DNA from 4 places in the Desulfitobacterium chlororespirans DSM 11544 genome. Region 1 is predicted to be linked to each of the others. Evidence: riboswitches for the same ligand, from Rfam matches in the RefSeq annotation. Region 1 holds a riboswitch; each other region holds the start of a gene.
What was found. Region 1 has a riboswitch for molybdenum cofactor ahead of BUA14_RS13230 (Crp/Fnr family transcriptional regulator). Riboswitches for the same ligand answer to the same signal wherever they lie in the genome.

Region 1 (4,211 bases):
ATAGGCAGGGACGAACAGGGCAATCGCCTTACCTATCTGAAGATCACCGGCGGAAGGCTCAAGGTAAGGGAGAGTTTAAGCAATGGAGTATGGGAAGAAAAGGTTAACCAGATTCGCATCTATTCCGGGAAAAAATTCGAGGCAGTCAATGAAGTGGAAGCAGGTTCGGTCTGTGCGGTAACAGGGCTTACCCTAACCAAACCGGGAGAAGGCTTAGGCACGGAGGCCGCCGCCCATGCCCCTCTCTTGGAACCCGTATTGGCTTATCAAATGATCCTTCCGGAAGGCTGTGATCCCCAGGTGATGATGCCTAAGCTGCGTCAGCTGGAGGAAGAAGACCCAGGCTTGCAGGTGGTCTGGGATGAGGAACTCAGGGAGATCCAGGTGCAGATGATGGGCGAGGTCCAGCTGGAAATCCTGCAAAGCCTGATCCGGAGCCGGTTTGGCCTGGAGGTGTCCTTCGGATCAGGGAGGATTGTTTATAAAGAAACCATTGGTAATGCCGTGGAAGGAGTAGGGCATTTTGAACCCTTGCGGCATTATGCGGAGGTCCACCTATTAATGGAGCCGGGGGAGCGGGGAAGCGGCCTTCAGTTCGGGTCGGAATGCAGCGAGGATAGCTTAAGCAAAAGCTGGCAAAGACTCGTTTTATCTCATCTGGAAGAAAAAGTTCATAAGGGAGTTCTCACAGGGTCACCGATTACCGATCTAAAAATCACCTTAGTGTCAGGCCGGGCCCATACCAAGCATACCGAGGGCGGTGACTTCAGAGAGGCCACCTATCGCGCGGTGCGTCAGGGTTTAATGGAAGCGGAGTCCATGCTCCTGGAGCCTTATTATGCTTTCCAGCTGGAATTGCCGGAAAAAATGGTGGGGCGGGCCATGAACGATGTGGAAAAAATGCATGGAACTTGCCAGCTTGCCCAGATCGAAGGGGAGCGGGCAACCCTTACTGGAAGTGCTCCCGTGGCAACGATGAGAAACTATCAGCAGGAGGTCATGGCTTACAGCAAAGGTCTGGGCAGGCTTTTTTGCAGTCTGAAGGGCTATGAACCCTGCCATAATCCCGATGAGGTCATAGCCATGGCTGGGTACGACCCGGAAAGGGATGTGGATAATCCTGCCGATTCCGTATTTTGTGCCCAGGGTTCCGGCTTTTTGGTCCCCTGGTATCAAGTCAAGGAACATATGCATGTGGAGAGCTGTTTCGCCAAAGAGAGTGAATTCATAGAAGCAGAATCTCATCTTCAGATACCCTATGCCGAGGAAAGGTGGATCGACCCCGAGGAGATCGACAGGATCCTCAACCAGACCTATTATGCCAACCAAGGCAAAAAATCCCTTTGGCAGAAACGGAAAAAAGCTGCGGAAAGCTATTATAGACCACCTGCTGATTTAAACAAACCTAAAGAAAGCCAAGCAGAATATCTGCTCGTGGACGGCTATAATATTATCTTTGACTGGCCGGAACTGAAAGAGCTTGCTCAGGATAATATGGATGGAGCCAGGATAAGGCTTCTTGATATCCTCAGCAATTATCAGGGGATTCGCAAGTGCCGGATTATCGTCGTCTTCGATGCTTATCGTGTTCAGGGGCATCCTGAGGAAGCCATCGATTATCATAATATCCTGATGGTCTATACCAAAGAAGCGCAAACCGCGGATCAATATATTGAAAGATTTGCTTATGATCATCAGAAAAAGTATAAGATCACCGTGGCTACCTCCGATGGCCTGCAGCAGATCATTATCAGAGGGGCAGGATGTGCCTTATTATCCGCCCGAGACTTGAAGGAAGAAGTCATAATGGCCAATAAACAGGTCATCGAGGCTTATCAGGCACAACAAACGCCAACCCGGCATTATCTGAAGGATGCCTTATCTGCCGAAAGCGAACAGCAGATGAAAGAGTTCCTTAAAAGAGAGAAGGATTAGCTCTCAATACCCCTTCATCTTTAAATATATTCAGCAATATATTTAGCGATGAAGGGGTATTTGCTATAAGTCTGTTGGAAATGCAACCGACATGGACAGGGAGTTGTGTTATACTTGCTTATATCAGAGAAAATTGTGTTGAGTTTGTTAGCTTTATAATCATTCCTGTTGTAATTATTTATGTTATGAGTGGTTGTGTCATAATCCATTGCATAGAAACCCAACAGAATAGTGGAATCTTTCGAATCGTTTCCCGCTAAAGCCATGCTATGCTGGGGCGATCTGAGCAAAGGCTCACAGGGTCGGCATAGAAATGTACCGGCCTCCCGTAAATGCGGCATCCTGTTCAGGATACGGCAGGAAAGAAAGGTGCAAAGACCCAGAATGATGGGATTTTAGGCGCATTTTCGATTGTGAGCGAAAGTGCGCTTTTGCTGTTGTTTTTGCTTTTGCTGGCCAAGGGTTCCGTAGAGGCCTTAGACGAGAGAAGGGGGAAAAAGGATGGCAGACTGTCTTTCCGCAATGCGTTCGGTGGAATTTCTGAGTCACTTTTCCGATGATGAGCTCCAGGAGATTGGCAAATGCCTGCTGACCAGGGTCCAGAGGTACAAAAAGGGTGAAAAGGTTTTTGAGGCGGGTCAGCCCGCTGTTTCCATGGGTGTTATTCTGCAGGGAAGGGTGTATATCGAGGATGATGATGCCTTCGGGAACAGGAGCATTCTGGCGGAACTGCACCGGGGGGATACCATGGCCGGCAGCTGTGTCTGTGCCCAAAGGCCCAGCTATCTCACCTCCTTTGTCGCGGCGGAACCGTCGGAGATTCTATTGCTGAATTGCGGAACCATCTATACCAACTGCAATAAAAGCTGCAGTATTCGCGGCAAGATGCTGGAAAATCTCCTGAAAATTATTGCGGCGGAGGCAGTCACTCAGAGCCGCAAACTCAAATGTTTATCACAACGGAGTATCAGGGGAAAATTGCTGGCTTTTTTCTCTTACTGTGTTCAGGAAAAGGGAGAAAACAGCTTCACTATCCGTTTTTCCAGACAGGAATTGGCGGATTTTCTTTGTTTAAACCGCAGTGCCATGTCCAAAGAGCTGGGCAAGATGCGGGATGATGGTCTGCTGCGCTTTGACCGGAACTATTTTGAGATGTTGTCTTGTGAAGTTAAAAGGGAATCACCGGAACAGGATAAGACAAATACGTTTTTGAAAGCTATTTGATGTGGGGTGCTGATCATCGAATTAAAGCGAACCAATAATCAGCCCTGGCAGCTGGGTGCCATCCTGGGGACCGGTGTTTTGACCGTTGCCTTAAGCCTGACCGCTCTTTGCCTGGGCCGTTATGAATTGTCCATAATTGATGTGGTGAAAATACTGCTTTCCGCTTTTTGGGATTTGCAGCAGACCTGGACCGACGCCATGGCGGATGTGGTCTTTCAGGTGCGGTTGCCCCGGGTTTTCGCCGCTTTATTAGTGGGAGCCGGTCTTGCCATTTCCGGGACAACCTATCAGGGAATATTCAAAAATCCCCTGGTCTCCCCCGATCTTTTGGGGGTGTCTTCCGGCGCTTGTGTGGGAGCGGCCATGGCCATCTTAAACGGCCTGGATGCGGGGGGAATCCAGATCTGTGCCCTCCTGGGCGGGCTGCTGGCCGTAGCCATTACCACAACCATTCCCAAGTTGCTGAGAAACAGCTCCAACTTAATTCTGGTGCTGGCGGGAATTATTGTCGCCGGCTTTATGAGCTCCGCTCTGGGATTGCTGAAATATGTGGCAGACCCGGAAACCCAGCTGCCGGAGATCGTCTTCTGGCAAATGGGCAGCCTGGCCACCACCTCCATGAGTGACGTCATGATGATTGTGCCGGCGATGCTGATCAGCATGGCCTTATTGATAGCCGTACGGTGGCGCATCAATATTCTCTCTCTGGGAGATGAAGAGGCCGGTTCATTAGGGATTAATATCAGGGTGATCCGCGGCTTGGCCATTGTTTGTTCCACCGTCACTACGGCTTGTGCGGTATGCATCAGCGGTACTGTAGGCTGGATTGGCCTGGTTGTTCCCCATCTCTGCCGGATGCTGGTTGGGCCGGATAATACCCGGGTCATTCCCTTATCCATCTTCGTGGGAGCCTCATTTATGCTGGTGGTCGATACGGTTGCCCGCACTGTGACCAGCGGTGAAATTCCCCTGAGCATTCTCACCGGATTCATCGGTGCACCTCTTTACGGTTGGCTATTATTTAAGCAGAGGATGAAAATAAAATGAACAGC
Region 2 (4,211 bases), on a different contig from region 1:
AAAACTTGTTAGGCCTGCCATTGCGGGTAGCAGCCGGCTGCGTCAAGTCCTGGAATTATGTTGAAGCTTCCATCGGTTTGGCGGCCATCAACGCCTATTACAACAATCCTCAAGTAGCAAGAGAACATGGTGTCGTCTTCCCGGATGCCAAAAGGGTCGAGGACCGTATGAACGACCCCTTTATCATGTCCCAGAATGAAGTGAAAGGTAAAAAGGTTGGAGTAGTGGGTCACTTCCCCCATTTGGAAAGCCTTCTGGAGCCGATCTGCGATCTTTCTATTCTGGAATGGAGTCCGGAGGAAGGGGACTATCCCCTGCCGGCCAGTGAGTTTATTCTGCCGGAGTGTGACTATGTCTATATCACTTGCGCTTCGGTAGTGGATAAGACGCTGCCCAGGCTCCTGGAATTGTCAAGGAACGCCCGACGGATCACGTTGGTTGGCCCGGGGACCCCGTTGGCTCCTGTACTTTTTGAGCATGGGCTTCAAGAGCTTTCAGGCTTTATGGTTAAAGATAATGCCCGGGCTTTTCGAATCGTAGCCGGGGCCGAGAAAGTGAAGATATATTCCGCGGGACAGAAGGTGACGATAAAAAAATAAGCAAGGGGGAGCAGGATGAATTTCGAATGGAATGAAAATACGGTGAGATGGTATCAGGACGCGGAAAGGTATACCGGTTTTTTCAAGAATATTGCTGAGTTGGTAGGCCCTAAAGTGGCTGAGTACTCTTCTTTATGTGATATTGGCTGCGGAATAGGACTGGTGGATTCACAACTGAGCAAATACATTGACCGCATTACCTGCATCGACAGTCATCCCTATGCCATTGAGATGCTTAGACAAAGGATTCAGGCTGAAAAGATCAGAAATATCACCCCTGTGCTGATGGATTGCAACGCCATCGAGGAGCGGTGGGATGTTATCTTTATCAGTTTTTTCGGCAGTCGTGAGTTGGAACAATTCTTGCCCCGCTGTAAAAGACTTATCGCTGTGGTGGGCAGAAAGAGCCAGACAGAGCTCTATCCGGAAAAGTATCGGAAATTCCAGAAAAACACGTCTGAAGAGGTAGAGGAAAATTTGAACAGCAAGGGCATACCTTATTCCCTTACCGAAACGGCTTTTGAATTTGGCCAGCCCTTCCGGTCGGAGGAAGATGCCCGGGACTTTATCAGGACTCAATCCCATGATATCAACCCCGGAGATTTGGAAGATTTTCTATCGGAACGTCTTGTGGAAACAGGCAAAGAAGATTTTCCCTTCTATCTGCCGCGCCAAAAGGCTGTAGGAATATTTGAAATCGAAGGGAGGCTGTAAATGCACATCTTTTTGACCGGTGAGATCCAAGTGGGCAAAAGTACTATCGTCGATAAGGCACTGGCTCTTTGCAACGTAACCTACGCAGGATTCAGAACCTACTTTGGCCCGGACAGAGGTTCTCCCAACCGGCGGCTTTATCTGGCTGCGGCCTCGGGAGAGAAAGTCTATCAGGAAGAAAACAGTGTGGTTCATTTTTGTGAAAATAGTCCCCCCCAAGTCTTTACGGAGCGGTTCGATGGGTATGGGGCAGAGCTCGTTCGCTGTGCCGGAAACCAGGCCCGGCTTATCGTGATGGATGAATGCGGCAGTCTGGAGCGGGAAGCTCTTGTCTTTCAGCAGGAGATCTTAGCGGCCATAGAAGGTCCGGTTCCGATTCTTGGCGTGCTCAAGCAGGCCAGCAGCGGCTGGACAGACCGGATAAGATGCCATCCCAAGGTAAAGCTGGTTTCTGTGTGTCGGGAAAATCGGGATGCTCTCCCTCTCATCATTGCTTTATATCTGCAGCAGTGTTTTTAATGATTAAAATCAATATGATCAAAACCTATTGAAACATAACTAAACTCAATATATAATGAAAATAATAATTGAGAAAAATTTCATAATGATCTCCGAGCCGGAACAACCTAAAGAGTCATCCATGGTTGGTCGGCCAGGGCTGTATGCCCTCGGGGTATATCCAGAAATGGCTATGCCTTCACGTTTGAAAAGGAGGTGGATTCCCAATATGTTGGGTTTAATAGAGGTTCCACTTTCGTTAAAGTGGAGCCTTTTAGCGTTTTAAAGGGCGGTTGGATTGGAGTCCGCAAACACGGAGAAAGAAGGTTGGTCAACGATGGGACTAAATTGTATAAAAATGTTGGGGATACCGACTTTTGCAGAAAGACCTGATGCCGAATATTTGTTTTTTCCCGGATGTAATTCCTTTGCTGACAGATCAAAATGGGAATGGAACATGGTCTGTATGCAGTTGCTTAGGGATAGAAAAATCGATTTTGCCGTTCTGGGTAAAGATCAGTGGTGTTGTGGGGATAAAGCCTGCCAATTGGGCTATGGAGAGCTTTCAGATTTAATAAGCCAAAGAAATATTACGGCTTGGCATGAGTTGAAAATAAAGAAGATCGTGACAAGTTGTCCCCGTTGTTTTTATAACTTCCAGCATAAATATCGCCGGTATGGCGGAAACTTCGAAGTTATCCTGCTTTCTGAACCTTGTGATGAGTTTCAATACAATGAGGCTGAGACGAGCAATGAAAAGAAATCGAGTATCCAGACTTTACAGGAAGGAGTTTGGTAAAATGAAGTTAGCGATCATAGGCGGATATAATTTTGAGCGGCACAGCAAATCCATGGGCAAGCTGAAAAATATCGAACTGCGCTTCCACGACGGCGTACCCAAAAAAAACAACAAAAAGGTACTGGAAAATCTCATCAAGGACACAGATTGTGTGATTATCGTGCAAATGGTCTGTTCCCATTCCAGCATGTGGGATGCCAAAGATGTGGCCAGAAAATATAATAAGAAGATCTACTACTCCCAGGCGAAGGGACTTGCTTCAGTGCTGACTATGATTGAAAAAGAGCATGGGATTAGGATAGCTTAGTTTGACAAAAGAACCAAATCATACTATAATTATTTCCAAATTGAATCCTATGGTGCGATGATGAGAGGAAGATTCGGGTATCCCTTAAGAGAGTTTGGCAGGGTGGAAACCAGACGGGTAAGCGGATCAGGGCACTTGGAGCACGTTTTAAAGAAGGAGGATTTCCTTGAAAGCTGCCTTTTCAGGAGTTTGGGAACCAGGTGGCTTATATGGAGATCAAGCAGGGTGGAACCGCGGGAAGGATACTCTCGTCCCTGTAGCGAAAGCTACGGGGCGGGAGTTTTTTGCTTTACAGGAAGCATAAAGGCAACCAGGCAGCCGCCTTCACCTAGCCAAGTTTTCTTTAATGTGGTAGCTCAAGAGATTAGGTAGTAAAAAATAGGGAGGTTAACCATGAAATTTCAGGACATGATCCTTTCCCTGAATCAATTTTGGGGAGAACAAGGGTGCATCATTGCTCAGCCTTATGATATGGAAAAAGGCGCCGGAACCTTTAATCCCAACACCTTTTTACGTGCCCTGGGGCCTGAACCATGGAAAGTGGCTTATATCGAGCCTTCCCGTCGTCCTACGGATGGACGCTATGGGGAAAACCCCAACCGTTTACAGCATTATTTCCAATACCAAGTCATTATTAAGCCTTCGCCGGATAATATTCAGGAGCTCTATCTGCAAAGTCTGGAGCGTTTAGGCGTTAATCCCAAAGAGCATGATATTCGCTTTGTGGAAGACAACTGGGAGTCTCCGACTCTGGGGGCCTGGGGGTTAGGTTGGGAAGTTTGGCTGGATGGCATGGAAGTTACTCAGTTCACCTACTTTCAACAATGCGGGGGGATTGACTGCAAACCGGTCTGTGCCGAGATCACTTATGGTCTCGAGCGTTTGGCCATGTATATTCAAAACAAAGAGAGTGTCTATGATATTGAGTATGTAGGAGATATCACTTACGGCGATATCTACCTCCAAAACGAAATCGATTATTCTCATTACAATTTTGAAGCCGCCGATGTAGAAGCCCTGCAAACCTGGTTTGAAATGTATGAGAAGGAAGCCATTCGGATCGTGGAGAAAGGATTGGTCCTTCCTGCTTATGACTATGTCCTGAAATGCTCCCATACCTTCAACCTTCTCGATGCCCGCGGAGCCATCAGTGTGACCGAGCGAACGGGCTATATCGCCCGGGTCCGCAATTTGGCCCGTCTTTGCGCTCAGGCCTATGTAGAGCAACGTGAACGCTTAGGCTACCCCTTACTCAAAGAACAGTCCGGAAAGGAGGCCGAATAAGATGGCTAAG
Region 3 (4,211 bases), on a different contig from region 1:
ATATTATTGGGATAGCGGCGGCCTGGAAGGAAGAGGAGCAATGGCATTGGGGAAGGTTTGCTGTCGATAAGAGATTACGGGGGATAGGCCTTGGTCAAAAAATAGCGGTCTATTCGTTAAAAGAGATGTTTAGCCTCTATACGGAGGAGTTATATGTTGAAGCAAGGGAAGTAACATTAAAGATGTTATTAAAATTCGGATGTAAAGTGCTTGGCGAAGCGGAAGATTTTTATGGTGAAACGATAACGCCAATCGTATTGAACAAAGAATCGTTTGAGGGTATGAATTTTTCAATATAATCAAAAGATGCCATGAGGTCCAAGCCCCATGGCATCTTCGTTAATGAGCGACTAAGCGTTTATTTAATTCTTCGGCTATTTCAAATTCGACTAAATCCATATTTGTTTTGCCGATATAACCGGCCGGAATATCATTGGCTCTTACGAAATCCACAGTTTTATAATAGGTTTTGTGGCTCATATATTTTGAATAGAAGAGAACAAAATCCACCTCGCCGTAATTTCTAAGTTCAATCTTGTCATTAAAGCCATCGACCGTAAGAATGGTGGGGAACTTAGCCTTTAACCGTTTCTGCCAACTGGGGGCTCCGCCGATGATTAAGAGCTTCTTATTGGCGATAAATCTCGATAGATCCACGGAAGTCTCTGTGGGTAAATCATCGTTGGATAAATCATCGTTTTTAAGATCAATGAAAAACTCACGAAGCTGAAAAAGTTCCTCTCTGTTTTTCATTTCCGCATCCAGGTTTGTTTTAAGGCTATCGATCTCCTTATTCAGCTCATTGATTTGTGCTTCATAAAATCTGCTTTGCTCCGACAAGGCCTTCTTCAGTTTAAGCTCATAATTTTCAAACTCATCTTTGAGTTTTTGGGTCTGGATTTCAGCAGTATCCTTTTCGGATAAGGCATTATCCAATTGCTCCTTCAGAACTTTCAATTCAGAATATCGGGCATCTTCATCATTGGAAGAAAGATAAAGTTCCCTCGTTTTTAAATATTCATTAAGAAGCATTTTTACAATATAACCGGCACCGAAGGACTGTATAACCTGAGTTTTATCAAAATCCGATTTTCCCGTGGTTTTGATAAAGGCCAGCATGACTTTATCCAAATCATCCTGGTTAACCTTAGAGGCAATGAAATCAACATCTAATTTATCGATGAGCAGGAGGTTGCGCAAACAGCTGACAACAGTTTTTAAGTCTTTATTTTTACTGTAGAGAATATCTGAGGGTTTTTTTATTACCCCAAGCTCATCCTTGACGATCTGCCTTACTTGGGCTAAGCGGTTCTCTCTTTTTAATTCACTTTGGATGTCTGTATTGATGGGGTTAATGTTAATAAACAGGCTTGCCGTATTAAAAGCATTTTCGACGACTTGCAGGTTGATTAAATTTTCATTGAGTTGTTTCATAGTGTAAAAATATAAAACAATCAGCGTTTCCGTCAGCTTGAGGTTTTTGCTGGTATCTTCGATGGCTGATAATTTTTTCCTGAAGCCATCGTAGTTATTATTTTGGGCATAAATATAGACATCTTTGTAATATTTCTTGATGAGCCGCAAGACTTTCACTTTGATGAGCTCGGATTGTTCAGCACTTAGTAAAATGCCTAACGTTTTTTTAGCATAAACTTCTTGTTCCAGGTCGCCGCTGCTCAGTAAGATATGATCGTACCCTGAAAAATTTTTCGCGTTTTCAAAAAACATGTCTTTATTCTGATTATAGATCGAAGTTATATCTCTTCTCATTTCTTTAGTTAAAGATAATCCAACAGCGACAATTGCCATAAAATATTCTTCAGCCTCATGAAGTTGGATATTATAATTCTCTGAAAAAAGTTCCATGACCTGGTTTAATTTTATATTCAGCAATGAAATTCACCACCTAATAAATTTAAAATTCTTTTAACGAAAAAAAATAATGGCTCCGCCAATAGAAAGCGGAGCCATTACTGATTTTAATACAGTTGGCTTTAATCCACCTCCTTTTCAAGCGTGAAGGCATACCCGTTTCCAAGTATACCCCGAGGGCCTGGGCCCTGTCCGGTGTCCATAGATTGCTCTTTAGGATCATCCCGGCTCGGAGATTCGTTTTTCAGTTTTTAATCTAAATTCACCGTCAAAACCAGCACGATGACTGGTATCCGATAGCTTGGAAATGTTCAACTCAATGGTGATGTTTATCTTGTTTGTATTGGTGTTGGTGAGAAGGTGAGGCTTATGAATGTCGTTGTCAAACCGATATAAACATAACATACACTCCTTCAATGATATTATACTGCATAATGTTTATATTTATCAATGGTTTTGTTTGGTTTTGGGAGCAAGTGGTTTAATTTTCCTGATAACACCATGTGTCGATGCAGGTTAACGAAGCAACATTACTTGTTATTTTAGATTGAAAATATATCAATCATCGGTATAAGGCAGATAGAAAGCGTATACCTGTTTAAGAGTGGCAAAAGTGCAGGAAAGGCAATCGGTATGAGTAATGAGTAATGGGGGCAGGAAATATATCGCAAATTGTGGGCAATATAACCAATAAGCGATAGCGAAATACTTAGTCTAATAATCCCAGCAGGGTTAGGAGAGTTAATATGGATTCGTGCTTTGAGCCGGCAATTTGGCCGGAAGATAAATTGCCCAAAGAAGCCGCCGCTTATAAAGAATGCGAAGTCTGCACGGAAAAATCGCGGATCATTTGGGGAGAGGGTAATCCCCAGGCGCCTGTTGTTATAATTTTAGATAATCCAGGCGCCCGCGAAGATAAAGAGGGCCATGAATATGTCTGCGGCACAAGGCAAACGCTGCAGACGGCTTTGCATCGAGCTAATTTGGCGCCGGATGACATTTATATAACGTATCTTTTAAAATGCAGGCCCCTTCGCCGATATAATAAAGGAGAAGCCAGGGCTTTCAGTAAACCATTTCTGATTCAACAAATAGAAACGATACAGCCGAAATTGCTCGTTTGTCTGGGGGATACCGTTGTTCAGGCGATGTTTGATGATAAAGAGGCCCATGTGAAGAATCTGAGGGGGGGATGGCATGTTATACTGGGATATCCCTGCATCGTCTCCTACCATCCGTTGGCGGTAAGGAGACGGCCCAATCTGACACGTCAGTTTATGGCAGATTGGGATATGCTGAGGCAGCGCTTATCAGGTTGTTGATGATGCGAGATTAATCATACCTTGCCTATCCACTCTGCGATATCCGCCAAAACCTCTGCAGACACTTTTTGCGGGATTTTGTACTCTTTTTTAAAATCCTTGACCCTGCCGTAAACCGACTTCATAAACAGGTGGTTCAGTCCGGGGTAGAGCTTGAAAGAGACATTGGGTTTACCGATGCAGATTTGCTGATAGAGGGCGAAATCCTTTTCTGCGGTGACTTGAAAATCCTTGTCGCCCTGCAAAATCAGCACGGGCTTTTCCGTCCTGGCAAGGTAATCGGCAGCAGGATGGGAGTCCATCTCCTTGAAATACCATGCGTAGGTTCTGCCAAAAACCTTCATCTGCTTGGCTTCTTCTTCGCTCATGCCGGCGATAGCGGTGAATTTGGCTTTGAGTCCTGCAATTTGTTTATTCGCGATCCATTGCAGCAATTTTGGCAGTTGGCCCAGCATATCCTCGTTTTGACTCAATAAAATATCGCTAAAAAGGCGGGGCGAGCCTGCGCAGATGATGATACCCGCGAAATCACCGCCCTCCGCGTCAATACGCGGTGCGAGCATACCGCCGAGGCTGTGACCCAAAATATACACCTGGCCGGGGTCAATTCTGGCGTCATTTTTAAGCAGGTTGGCGGCGAGGATGGCATCCTCTATGGTTTCGCTTTCCACAGTCACAGCGCCGGGACCTGCTTTCAGCATCTGTTTTCCGTAAACCTTTGTGCGCTTGTCATAGCGGAGTACGGCGATTCCTTTGCTGGACAGTCCTTCGGCAATATCGCGGAACGGCTTATTCGCGCCGATGCGTTCATCCATATCCGCGGGGCCGGAGCCATGTACCAGGACCACAGCCGGAACCCTTGCCGAACAATGATCCGGCAAGGACAAAATTCCCTGCAAAGGGTATTGTGTTTCCCTGCCAATGATTATTTTTTCATCCATGTCCATAACCTCCATGTCACCTTCCTATAAATCTCTCCATTTTCTGGACGAGTCGCTGGTAGCCAGGGTCATCCCG
Region 4 (4,211 bases), on a different contig from region 1:
GATGGCTGCGGATTATGTGTCAGTAAATGTCCGGCTAAAGTATTGGAATTACAAGAAGTTAAGCAGGCAGATTATAATCAGCTTAATATGATTGGAAAATTAAAGATCAAAGTCAAGGGTAATTCGAGAGCCTATGTCAGCAATGAATCCGCCTGTATAGCTTGTAAAATGTGTCAAAATAACTGCCATGAGAGGGCGATTAAAGTCGGTTGATGGGTTAATGACATTCGAAATTCCCAAACGTTTGGGAATTTCAGATGAAAGGTTATAGTGGAATGGGGGGCTAAAATAGGATATGAATCCGATTTTGCAACTGCATTAGATAGCCTCAAGGGCATTGCTCATTTTGAGTGATGCTCTTTGTTGTAGGCAAAATATTCTGTTGACTTACAGTGGTACTTGATATAATGTTGATTATAAGGAAAAACTGAATATCAGGCGGAATAGGGTTGCTTAAATGCATTAATAGGGAACTCCGGTGCGAAGCCGGGACAGCCCCGCTACTGTAAGAAGGACGAGCCCCTTAGAGGATCCACTGGTGAAAACCGGGAAGGTAAGGGATGAGGATGAGTTCAAGTCAGGATACCTGCCCCATTCCAGAAACACAAGTTTTCGGGGGAGAATAAGTGTGGTGAATTTAAGGGTAGGATGATCGCTCATCTTTACCTTATTACATGATGTCTGCCAGAGCCGAATACACCGGCTCTTTTTTTTATTATCGGAGTATATGTTGGAAAGTAGAGTATATATTGGAAGGTGATGGGATGCGCTATTATTGTTTGGAAATTGATGAAGGAGAAAAAGAGCCCTACGCCTATGGGGTAAGTGTAACCGAATGGCCAAGAAAAGAAATCCATTGTCCCCTATGCCAAAGAGAATGGAAAAAAAGCACAATGCATGATTTGGGAACCGATACACCTATTGCTTTATCTAACGATAATTATCCTGATTTTCTCTGGTTTTATATCAATCATATCTCCGGGAAGGCCAAGGACGTCCTGGAAAGAGAAAAGATTACGGGGTACAGCTTAGAGAAAGCCCATGTACTATCCATCCGTGATTTATCGGATCTGCAGCTAACGGAGCTCAGGCGCCAGGGCATCAGAGTCCATAAGATATCCAAAGAGCCGCCGGCCTATTACAAGCTTCATGTCGCTGTCAGCGCCGAATTTTATAAAAAATCAAATGTTATTCTGCTCAATCGTTGTCCGGAATGCGGCTATGAAACCTATAGTGCCGAGAGCAAGGAGCGGATTGAAGCGCGGGATTACCTTTATTTAAGAGAAGAATCCCTCAAGGGAGTGGATCTGTTCAGGGCCAAGGGCTACGGAGTTACTGTGTATTGCTCTGAACGATTTGTTGAAGTCTATAAAAGACACGAGCTGACAGGGCTGACCTTTACCGAGATGGAAGTGCTTTGAGATCAGGCACTTCTTTTTTTGTGTGAAAACATAACTCCATATAACCTAATTTCATAACTGGATATAACCTAATTTAATGTAAAATAAAATCAGGATATTTATTTTTGTGTTGATTTATGTTATGTTATGTTCATGAACAAACAATGAAATTGAATAGTTTTCCGAGCTCCTTTGTCTAAAAGACTATCTCATGACGGAGGAGCCTGAGCAAACCGCTCACGGGGTCAGTCAGGAAACCAGCTGGCCTTCACTGATGAAAAGGAAGCAGAAAATACAGGATTGACAGATCGGGTGCTGGCTTTTGCTGTTTTCATCATCGGGCGGTTTTGCTTTGGAAAGGCAGGCCGCTTTTTCTGTTGGTATTGTTTTTATAAGGAGAAACACCATGGCAAACAATCAGCATGATCACATCAGCTGCCCCTCCTCATCCTGTATCGGTTGTGCCACACGCTGTCATCGGCAGCAGAATGATCCGTTCTCCCGGGATGAGGCCTTGGCGATCCTTTTCGACCAGGCCAAATTTGAACTGGCCAAGGAATTCGTACCACTGAATGAAGCCTTGGGCCGGGTGACTTCGGAACCGACCTATGCAGCCTTTTCGGTGCCTTCGGCAGATACCGCTCAGCATGACGGAATTATGGTGAACTGGGAACAGGCTAAAAAGCTGCTTGAGAGCGGCAGCCGGGTGCTGGCTGAACATGAATTTTGTCTCCGGGCGATGGGTGCGGTGATCGAACCGCCTTTTGATACAGTGATCCCTTTGGAACAGGTAAAGCATTGGACAGATGGAAGAGTGGAAATCAAGGCGTTGCCCGCACCGGGGCAGGGAATCAAGCGGGCAGGCAGTAGCATCCGGGAGGGTGAGCGGCTTGTTCCGGCCAATTACCGCCTGAACCCGGCGAATCTCTCGATCCTGCGTTTTGCCGGAGTGGAAACGGTAACCGTATGGAAAAAGCCCAAAGCCGCCATCATTCCGGTGGGGGACGACCTGGTGGCACCCGGCCGCCGGCCCGGCCCCGGACAGGTGGTGGAGTCGGACAGCATTCTCTTGGCAGGGATCCTTCGGGAATGCGGCGGGGAGGCCTGGACAGAACCGGTGGCAGGGGATGGGGAAGATCTGATCTGCCAGGCTATTCTGCAGGTTATCTCCCGTTGTGATGTGCTGATCCTGATCGGGGGCTTGGGCCGCAGCGGAGCCCGGTATGGAGATTATACTGTCCAGGCTGTTGAAAAGCTGGGCAGAGTGCTGGTCCAGGGCATGGGATTCAACCCTGGTGGGAAAGCCATGCTGCTGGGAGAAATTCAGGGAAAATGTGTCGTGGGAATTCCCGCGCCTCCTCATGCGGCTCTGACTCAGGCTGAGCAGTACCTGCCCGCGATTATGGAACGCTTTCTGGGTTGTCCGTGTTATGAGCGGCCGGAGATCAAAGCCCGGCTGTATGAGGATTACCAAAGTGGAATCCGCTCCGGCCGTCATGCTCATGTAGGTCTCAGTTGGACCGGAGAGGAGTATGAGATTGTTCCTATCCGGATGGGAGACACAGTGGACTGTTTTGTCAATGCCACGGGGATTTTGATGGAGGAAGCTGAGGACCGTTTGCTAAAAAAGGGGGAACCAGCTACAGTACGGCTGCTTTGCGGCGAAAAGACGCTCAGGCAGCGCAGTCAAACTGGGCAGGACAATCCCACCGGGTAAGGAGTGCATAAACCATGATTAGAGCAGCTATTTACGGTAAGGGAGGGATTGGCAAATCCACCACCACCTCCAATTTGGCGGTGGCCTTGAGCGAGATGGGCTATAAAGTGATGCAGATCGGCTGCGATCCCAAGGCGGATTCCACGCGGATGCTGACCGGGGGCCGGGCCATTCCCACCGTATTGGAGCTGGTGCGCAGCAGACGGGATGACCTGCAGGTGAGCGACTTTGTACAGGAGGGCTATAACGGGGTACTTTGTGTGGAAGCAGGCGGTCCCATGCCCGGCATCGGCTGTGCGGGACGGGGAATTATCACCGCTTTTGATACCTTGGCGGAAATGAAAGCTTATGAAGTCTACCAGCCGGATATCGTGCTTTACGATGTGTTGGGGGATGTGGTCTGCGGCGGCTTCGCCATGCCTCTGCGGGGCGAATATACGGATGTGGTCTTTATCGTTACCTCGGGAGAGATGATGTCTATGTATGCAGCTTCCAATATCGCCGCAGCTTTGGCCAATTTCCGCAGCCGGGACTATGCCCGTTACGGAGGGCTGATCCTGAACCGGCGCAATGTGGACAAGGAGCTGGAGTTGGTGCAGCAGCTGGCGGCGGAAACCCAGGGCGAGCTTATTGCCGTTATTCCCCGGGCGGCCGAGATCCAGAAGGGGGAAGAGCAGGGCAAGACGGTTATGGAGATTTTTCCGGAAACGGAGATTGCCCAAGGCTACCGCACTCTGGCCCGGCGCTTCCTTGAGGTGTGCGGACATGAGTAAAAGGGTTCAAAATAATCTTCTTTATTATATTCCCAACCGGAGCAGGTCAAAAACGATTCTGCGCATCCCGGAAAGCCACAGTCTCCATATCTGCCCCACGGCCTGCGGCCGCCGCAACGCTATCCGCGCTTTGCAAAACGGGGAAAAGGAGTTTCTCTCCTTTCTATATATTGGGGAAGAGGATGCGGTTTCCGGACAATATGTGGAGAATATCGGCGATGCGGTGGAGGAGCTCCTGGAAGTGCTGGAGCCGGTGCCCAAGGCCTTTGTGCTGTACTTCAACTGTATCGACGATTTTCTGGGTACTGATGAAAAAGCTCT

Region 2: another riboswitch for molybdenum cofactor. It lies ahead of BUA14_RS22955 (heterodisulfide reductase-related iron-sulfur binding cluster); the one in region 1 lies ahead of BUA14_RS13230 (Crp/Fnr family transcriptional regulator).
Region 3: another riboswitch for molybdenum cofactor. It lies ahead of BUA14_RS05725 (hypothetical protein); the one in region 1 lies ahead of BUA14_RS13230 (Crp/Fnr family transcriptional regulator).
Region 4: another riboswitch for molybdenum cofactor. It lies ahead of BUA14_RS25865 (molybdopterin molybdotransferase MoeA); the one in region 1 lies ahead of BUA14_RS13230 (Crp/Fnr family transcriptional regulator).

What each region holds. Positions count from the first base shown of each region.
Region 1 is NZ_FRDN01000008.1:120,459-124,669, forward strand. It holds gene BUA14_RS13225 (translation factor GTPase family protein) at 1-1,935, shown strand, start outside; molybdenum cofactor riboswitch at 2,163-2,319, shown strand; gene BUA14_RS13230 (Crp/Fnr family transcriptional regulator) at 2,437-3,159, shown strand; gene BUA14_RS13235 (FecCD family ABC transporter permease) at 3,166-4,206, shown strand; gene BUA14_RS13240 (ABC transporter ATP-binding protein) at 4,203-4,211, shown strand, end outside.
Region 2 is NZ_FRDN01000016.1:153,093-157,303, forward strand. It holds gene BUA14_RS22940 (DUF364 domain-containing protein) at 1-599, shown strand, start outside; gene BUA14_RS22945 (class I SAM-dependent methyltransferase) at 615-1,313, shown strand; gene BUA14_RS22950 (nucleoside-triphosphatase) at 1,314-1,832, shown strand; molybdenum cofactor riboswitch at 1,911-2,043, shown strand; gene BUA14_RS22955 (heterodisulfide reductase-related iron-sulfur binding cluster) at 2,170-2,610, shown strand; gene BUA14_RS22960 (DUF2325 domain-containing protein) at 2,612-2,917, shown strand; gene BUA14_RS28160 (hypothetical protein) at 3,084-3,221, shown strand; gene glyQ (glycine--tRNA ligase subunit alpha) at 3,311-4,201, shown strand; gene glyS (glycine--tRNA ligase subunit beta) at 4,203-4,211, shown strand, end outside.
Region 3 is NZ_FRDN01000004.1:623,333-627,543, reverse strand. It holds gene BUA14_RS05730 (GNAT family N-acetyltransferase) at 1-299, shown strand, start outside; gene BUA14_RS05725 (hypothetical protein) at 340-1,893, opposite strand; molybdenum cofactor riboswitch at 1,988-2,119, opposite strand; gene BUA14_RS05720 (uracil-DNA glycosylase) at 2,619-3,194, shown strand; gene BUA14_RS05715 (alpha/beta hydrolase family protein) at 3,209-4,135, opposite strand; gene BUA14_RS05710 (helix-turn-helix domain-containing protein) at 4,152-4,211, opposite strand, start outside.
Region 4 is NZ_FRDN01000023.1:3,140-7,350, forward strand. It holds gene BUA14_RS25855 (4Fe-4S dicluster domain-containing protein) at 1-213, shown strand, start outside; cobalamin riboswitch at 430-608, shown strand; gene BUA14_RS25860 (double-CXXCG motif protein) at 765-1,421, shown strand; molybdenum cofactor riboswitch at 1,569-1,701, shown strand; gene BUA14_RS25865 (molybdopterin molybdotransferase MoeA) at 1,807-3,117, shown strand; gene BUA14_RS25870 (nucleotide-binding protein) at 3,132-3,890, shown strand; gene BUA14_RS25875 (nitrogenase component 1) at 3,883-4,211, shown strand, end outside.